One region of the Lactobacillus gasseri ATCC 33323 genome, then DNA from elsewhere that is predicted to be linked to it. Evidence: predicted binding sites of a transcription regulator. Region 1 holds the regulator's gene; each other region holds the start of a gene.

Region 1 (2,283 bases):
GATGGTTTTTGTCCCATTTGCGCCATCATAGCTGCAATCATATCTTCACTAATAGGAGGATTGTCTTGGAAATACTTCTTCATGTATGCACGAGCACCGTAAAATCCGCCGACAAGACCGATTAATAATGCGATAATAATAAGAAAAATTGCTAAACCTAAATTCATTTCCCAAAAACCTCCGAAAATTAATGTACTTTTTCAGCATACCAAAAAAACAGCTATTTTTAAAGTAGAAGATTAATCTTTTCTTAATCCTTTACGACGTTGTGCCTCTTTTGCTTTTTCTGAGGTTACTTCTTTACCATTTTCATCAATAACTACCGTGTCTTCTAATTGCTGTCTAAAGCCTGCACGGAAGTTTTCTAGAAAAGCGGATCTTAATTTCTTTCGTTCTTCCACTTCACCAGGAGTTAATTCACGTTCTCTACTAATTTTAGTTAGCTCATTAATTCTTTTAATCAGCTTTTCCTCTTCTTTTTTATCCATAAATAAACACCTCACTAAACAATGTTAGTTTACCTTAATTATAGCAATAAAAAAAGACTCAACTACCAAGAACGCCTGTTTGCTGAGATAAAGTTTTTTTGTTAGAATACTAGTAAGTAACTATATGGAGAAAAAATTATGACTGAACCACATGCAAATAAACAATTAGAAATTTTACGTTTTATTTACGATACTGTTGAAGAACGAGCTTTTCCACCTACAGTTAGAGAAATCTGTAGTGCAGTTGATCTTTCATCAACTTCAACTGTTCATGGTCATTTAGCTCGCCTTGAAAAGAAAGGATATATTTTAAAAGACGCCACTAAACCAAGAGCAATTGAAGTAACTGAAAAAGGACGAGAAGCTTTAGGAATTAAACCTAAAGATATTCCAATTGTTGGCGTAGTGACTGCTGGTCAGCCAATTTTAGCGGTTCAGGATATCGATGAATATTTTCCTCTTCCACCCGATCTTGAAAATGATGCTGGCGAACTTTTCATGTTACGCGTTCATGGTGAATCAATGATTAATGCTGGGATCCTAAACGGTGATCATGTAATTGTGCGCAAGCAATCTAGTGCAAATAATGGCGAAATAGTGGTTGCTATGACTGAAGATAACGAAGCAACAGTTAAGAGGTTCTTTAAAGAGGATGGATATTACCGTTTACAACCTGAGAATGACACTATGGATCCAATTATTTTACCTGTGGTTCAAATTTTAGGTAAAGTTGTCGGTCTATATCGTAACAATATTGATTAAAAAAACTGGTCAGGAAATTAATTCCTACCAGTTTTTATTTTTTCTAACTTAAATTAAAGGTTTTACATTTAACCAATCTTGAGCAATTATATCGGTAAGTTTTCGATTATAAAAAACTGCTGCCGGGTGATACTGCGGTACTACCGTATACTTTTCTTTAGACCAAACATAGCCATCCTTTTTATCGTTTAATTCTAAAATCGAGGTATTTTTAATAATTTTACCATGTACTTTACTAATTTCATATTTATGGTCAAGTAATCGGCTCAAAGCAGTCGTACCCACGGTTACAATAACTTTAGGTTGAGCATATCGCAACTCGAAATCTAATAAAGGAGCATGCGCTAAAATTTCTTTTTTAGTTGGTTTTCGATTAGGGTATTTTGTGACTTCTTTATTTTCTTTCTTACTAAATACCTTCTTCACGCTATAAGGTCGACTTCTTACTGCGCTAGTAATATAGACATCTTCTCGTTTTAAGCCAATTGAAGCTAACGACTTCATTAATTCTTTTCCGGAAGCACCATGAAAAGGAATCAGTGACTCTATTTCTTCTCTTCCTGGCGCTTCACCAATAATCATTAATTTAGGATGAGCTGGACCAGCTCCAAAATTGATTCCTTCTAATCTCATCCCTTTTGATCTTTCCTTGACTTCAGCTAATAACTTATCTGGATATTTCATTTTTAATATAGTCCTGCGCTTTTCTTAAAAGCTCATTCAATTCTTCATAATGCAAACAACTACTAGCCGCTTCTAAATTTACCCATTTAAAAGCACCTATTTCACTTTTTTGTAATTTAATTTTCTGACTCGGAATAAATTCACTTAAGAACAAAGTTACTGTCTTTAAACGATCACGAGCTATTTTATAAGTAAGACTTTCTTCAAAACTAAAATCATAGTTTGGCCTTAATCCAACTTCTTCATAAACTTCTCTTTTTGCCGCTTGTACATTATTTTCTCCAGCTTCAAGATGTCCTTTAGGAAAGCCCCATGTACGATTTAGCATGCTTTGAACTAGTAAAAACTC
Region 2 (2,283 bases), 670 kb from region 1:
TGACCAGTTCTATTTCACGTTGATTGAAATAATCCCGCGTTAAAACTTGAGAGTTACCATAGCTTTTACTTTTGGGATGATATTTTTGTCTGATGATACTACGGTCGACGCCCCAACTTTCTGCCAATAATTGTTCACCAATAATTCCAAATTCTTTTTTTAGAAGATAAGGACTAGAGTGAGCTAAGTCATACATATTGTTAATTCCGATTTTTCTTAACCGATTAGCAGTGCGAGTATTTATTCCCCAAACATCTTCTAATTTTTCTATTTTCCAAATAGTATCGGGGACGTCAAGATAATGCCAAAAAGCAAGCATCGATTTTTTGTGTTTAGCAGAATTATCCATTGCTAGTTTAGCCAAAAGAGGATTTTCACCGATTCCGCAAGTAGTATAAAGTCCCAAAGCATCATGAATATCTTTTTGAATTTTGCGTGCAACATAATAGGGACCATTGCCAAAGAGTTTCCAAGAATCAGTCATGTCGATCATTCCTTCATCGATGGAATACATGTGAATATCTTCGTTAGCCGCATATTTTCTGAAAATATCTAAGACTTGAACGCTGCGCTTAATATAAAGATTCATGTGGGGTTCAACTAGCTTTAAATCAGGGGCTTTCCATTTAGGCGGTAATTGGCGGACGCGCATAACATTATGCAAGCCATATTTTTTCTTAGCTAAAGGAGAGGCTGCCATAATTAAGCCGGATCCCCAGCAACTGTCAGGTTGTCTAGACACAACGGCTAAACAGGTTTCCATCGGATTAAGACCTAAACGAAGCGCCTCACAGGAGGCAAAAAAACTCTTATTATCAATCATAAAAATTAAGCGATGCGGTTCGTAGCGATAGTCATACATAATAATTACCTTTCAGCTGAACGTTTGTTCTTATTAATTGATATTATACGAACAATAGTTCGCAAATGCAACTTGGATTATTTTTAAATTATTTGACTTTTCAATTTTGCCAACTTTTTGGTATGATAGATATGTTCTACAAGTTGCCTCAATGGCGGAATTGGCAGACGCGCAGCGTTCAGGTCGCTGTTCACGCAAGTGAGTGCAGGTTCGACTCCTGTTTGAGGCATATGAAAAAAGAGATATGCATTTTTGCGTATCTCTTTTATTTTTCTATCAATTTAACAGTCTTACTTTCGAACTTAAAAGGCCCCATAAATGTGAGTTGATAAGCAGTTAGCTGTAATTTTTCCCCATTTTGATAATTTGGATTATATAGTGGATCCCCAATAATTGGAGCACCGAGCGCTGCTAAGTGAACTCTAATCTGATGTGTGCGCCCAGTTTCTAGAGTAAGTTTTACCAGTTCCTTATTTTCACATTCTTTAATTACTTCATAATGAGTAATCGCCTTTTGACCATCGAGGCGTACCATTCTTTTTCTTTGATCGTCAGGATCGTGCCCAATGGATAAAGAAATTGTTCCGCTTTGCTTTAACTGGTTTGATTTAGAAACCCATGCTAAGTATTCGCGGTGCAAGGTTTTATTAGTTAATTGCCGATTTAAGATTGGAACAACAGCCGGATTTTTAGCCACTAATAATAAACCATTTGTAAGCATATCAAGGCGGTGAACAATAAAGGGACTGTAGCCTAGGTAAGTAGCACAATCATTTAACGCAGTATCTTTTTCATCTAAATTTGGGTGCGTTTTTTGCCCAGTAGGTTTATCAATTACTAGAATATCTGAATCTTCATATACGACTTTAGGTAATTTTCCACTAGCAGGATAAGTTTGTTGGTCACTTTCGACATGATCTAGATAAATATCAATCTTGTCACCAGCTTTTACTAAAAAATTAAGTGGTAAGTAATGATCATTAATTAAAATCTGTTTTTCAGTACGCAAAAAATGACGCCATTTTCTTGGAATTAATAATTTGCGCATTAATTCGTTAACACTTATTGGTCCTAAATTTGCAGGATATGTAAGAAAATAATGGTATGTGGTCATCTTTTCCACCTTATCTAATTTTTAACTTTTAAAATACTAGTTTTCAAATAAAGATATGCTAAAATCGTCATATTAGGTTTATTGACGAAAAGGGAGTTTTAATTTTATGCATTCCCAAAATCACGAGTTTTGGCATCGCGTTCATTTAGCGATTAAAAACTTCAACCACCGTTTTCAAATTTGGCGTTGGTTAATTTTAATATTGCTGTCGTGTTGTTTGTTCGTTTGTACTTATTATACCGTTAAGGTAAAAACTTCAAACATCTCTAACATGAAGGCAGCTCTTTCTACTACAACTACTATTTAT
Region 3 (2,283 bases), 230 kb from region 1:
TAGAATGCATAATCTATTTTTTACAGTCAGAAATAATTTTACTTAACTTTATTTTTATCTATAATTACCTGAAAAATCTAAGCTAAAAGTTTTTTCCAATTAATTATATTAGATTATTAAAAAGCAATTTCTTTAGTGCTGAGATGACGCTTCTATGGTCTTTAAAATAATTATTGGTTAATAGTTGATGTACATCTCTTCTTATTCATGATATGTTTTTTTCTATCTAAGTCTAGTAAGCTTTTAATCTTGGATTATGTTAGTTCAGATATACTTAATACCAAGTTGAGTATTTCTTAAAATACCGAGAAGTATTCAAAATAAAAGGCAGAAAAAGAAATAAAACATAATCATAGTAAACTAGGTCATCGTATTTTATTACTTTTTATTACTATTGAGGGCATTTTAATTTATTTTCCTGTCAAAGACTCAAGGCTAGAAGTATCAATATTACGCATGGATCTATCATTAAAACAATAATTTTAATGATAGGTATAAGAGACTCTCCCTAAATATCAATGATTTGCTGATATATCAATATTTATACATTACATTTAATTATTATAAAATTCTATTTTTATCTTAGTAATTACACTTGATTAGTGTCTTCAAAATACTGAGAACGACAAAATCTCACCTAAAAAGTAACCAAAATGTGCCCATGAATTTACTTGATATTTACTGAAAAATAAATAACCTACTCTCCTATTAATTCAAAAAAATGTGTTTAGTTTTATACAAACTTATAACGCCTCAATTAGTAATATATAGCTCATAAACACTACTTCAATCAACTTTTAAGTATATAATCAGCTCGTTAATTATCGTAAAATTAGTAAAACTAATTTAAAATAACTTCTCAATTTAATAATTATTAAATCAACTTGAATTGTGCATTCCATAAGAAAAGTTTAGTTATTTTTCCTAACCGTCTATAGGTTAAATTCTACATTTTTTAGGTTATGATTTATTAATTTTTTCTTACCGAAGAAGACTCTCCCCTCTCTCCTACTTAGAAAAGATTAGGGGACAAGACTAAATTACTTAAATAAGATATAATATATACAAACCTACGTTCGAGGAGACTATAAATTGGAAACTAACAGATATTTAACCCTAATTAAACAAGAGCTGGCGAATATGCCTGATTTTGTAAAAGAATATAATCTTGGCACTAGCCATTCATTAACCACAACATACCAATATTTAACAGAAATTCGTCGTTTTTTTGATTGGCTGAGACAAAATAAAATATCTACAGCTTCTTCCAATAAAGAAATTGAACTATCAACACTAGAAGGCATGCAGCGAAATGATGTTATGCTTTATATTCATTATCTTAAGCACACAAAAAATCAACAAGGACGATTAAATTCACCTACTACAATTAACCGATCAATTAATGCTCTTCGTTCTTTATATAAATTCTTAACGATTACTTCAGACAACAATCATGGAGAACCATATTTTGATCGTAATGTCATGCTAAAAATTGATTCATTAAATGACACTAAAACGTTGAATTACCGGGCTCATGTTCTAGAATCTCATATGTACATGGGTGATTTAAAATATCAGTTTTTAGATTTTATTGAAAATGAATACGAGCATAAATGTAATAAACAGTCGCTACCTTCTTTCAAAAAGAATCATGAACGTGATATAGCTATTATTGCATTAATTTTAGGTACGGGAATCAGAGTTTCAGAATGCGTTGGTGTCAACGTTCGTAATATTAACTTAAAAGATGAAATGCTTGATGTAGTTCGAAAAGGTGGCCAAAAAGATAGTGTTCCAATTGCTGACTGGACTATTCCTTATTTAAAAAAATATCAAAAAATACGTACTGATCGTTATCATGCAAATAAAAACGATATAGCCTTCTTTTTAACTAGATGGCATGGAAAAACCAGAAGAATGACTGCGAATGCTGTTGAGAAAATGGTCAATAAATATTCTGCTGCTTTTGGAAAACCGCTAACCCCGCACAAATTGCGCCATACTTTGGCTAGTGAACTGTACGAAGTAACTAAAGATCAAGTTCTCGTTGCACAACAACTAGGGCAAAAAGGAACTACGGCTACTGACTTGTATACTCACGTAGATCAAAAAAAACAAAAAGATGCTCTCAATAAGATCAATAGACATAAGAATCAAGATTAATTTAAGTATAGTACTATTTTAATTATAATAAGTATGGATAGTTTATATTAAAAATGAGAGGCATCATTTATGGAGTTAAGGGTTTTAAGATACTTTCTGGCTGTTTGCGAAGAAAAAAAT

Evidence for each region. Region 1 encodes LexA, which represses DNA repair genes until DNA is damaged. Its sites were predicted from a motif close to CNAACANNTGTTNG; they were not measured.
Region 2: LGAS_RS07135 (Y-family DNA polymerase) is a predicted target of LexA. The motif match lies at 911-924, and genes of this name have one in related genera.
Region 3: xerS (tyrosine recombinase XerS) is a predicted target of LexA. The motif match lies at 1,066-1,079, and genes of this name have one in related genera.

The regions. Positions count from the first base shown of each region.
Region 1 is NC_008530.1:771,996-774,278, reverse strand. It holds gene LGAS_RS03910 (YneF family protein) at 1-167, opposite strand, end outside; gene LGAS_RS03905 (DUF896 domain-containing protein) at 240-488, opposite strand; gene lexA (transcriptional repressor LexA) at 627-1,250, shown strand; gene LGAS_RS03895 (uracil-DNA glycosylase) at 1,299-1,934, opposite strand; gene LGAS_RS03890 (bis(5'-nucleosyl)-tetraphosphatase) at 1,918-2,283, opposite strand, start outside.
Region 2 is NC_008530.1:1,441,518-1,443,800, reverse strand. It holds gene LGAS_RS07135 (Y-family DNA polymerase) at 1-862, opposite strand, end outside; tRNA gene LGAS_RS07130 (tRNA-Leu) at 1,008-1,091, shown strand; gene LGAS_RS07125 (RluA family pseudouridine synthase) at 1,128-1,976, opposite strand; gene LGAS_RS07120 (PBP1A family penicillin-binding protein) at 2,083-2,283, shown strand, end outside.
Region 3 is NC_008530.1:1,004,981-1,007,263, forward strand. It holds gene xerS (tyrosine recombinase XerS) at 1,093-2,163, shown strand; gene LGAS_RS04955 (LysR family transcriptional regulator) at 2,233-2,283, shown strand, end outside.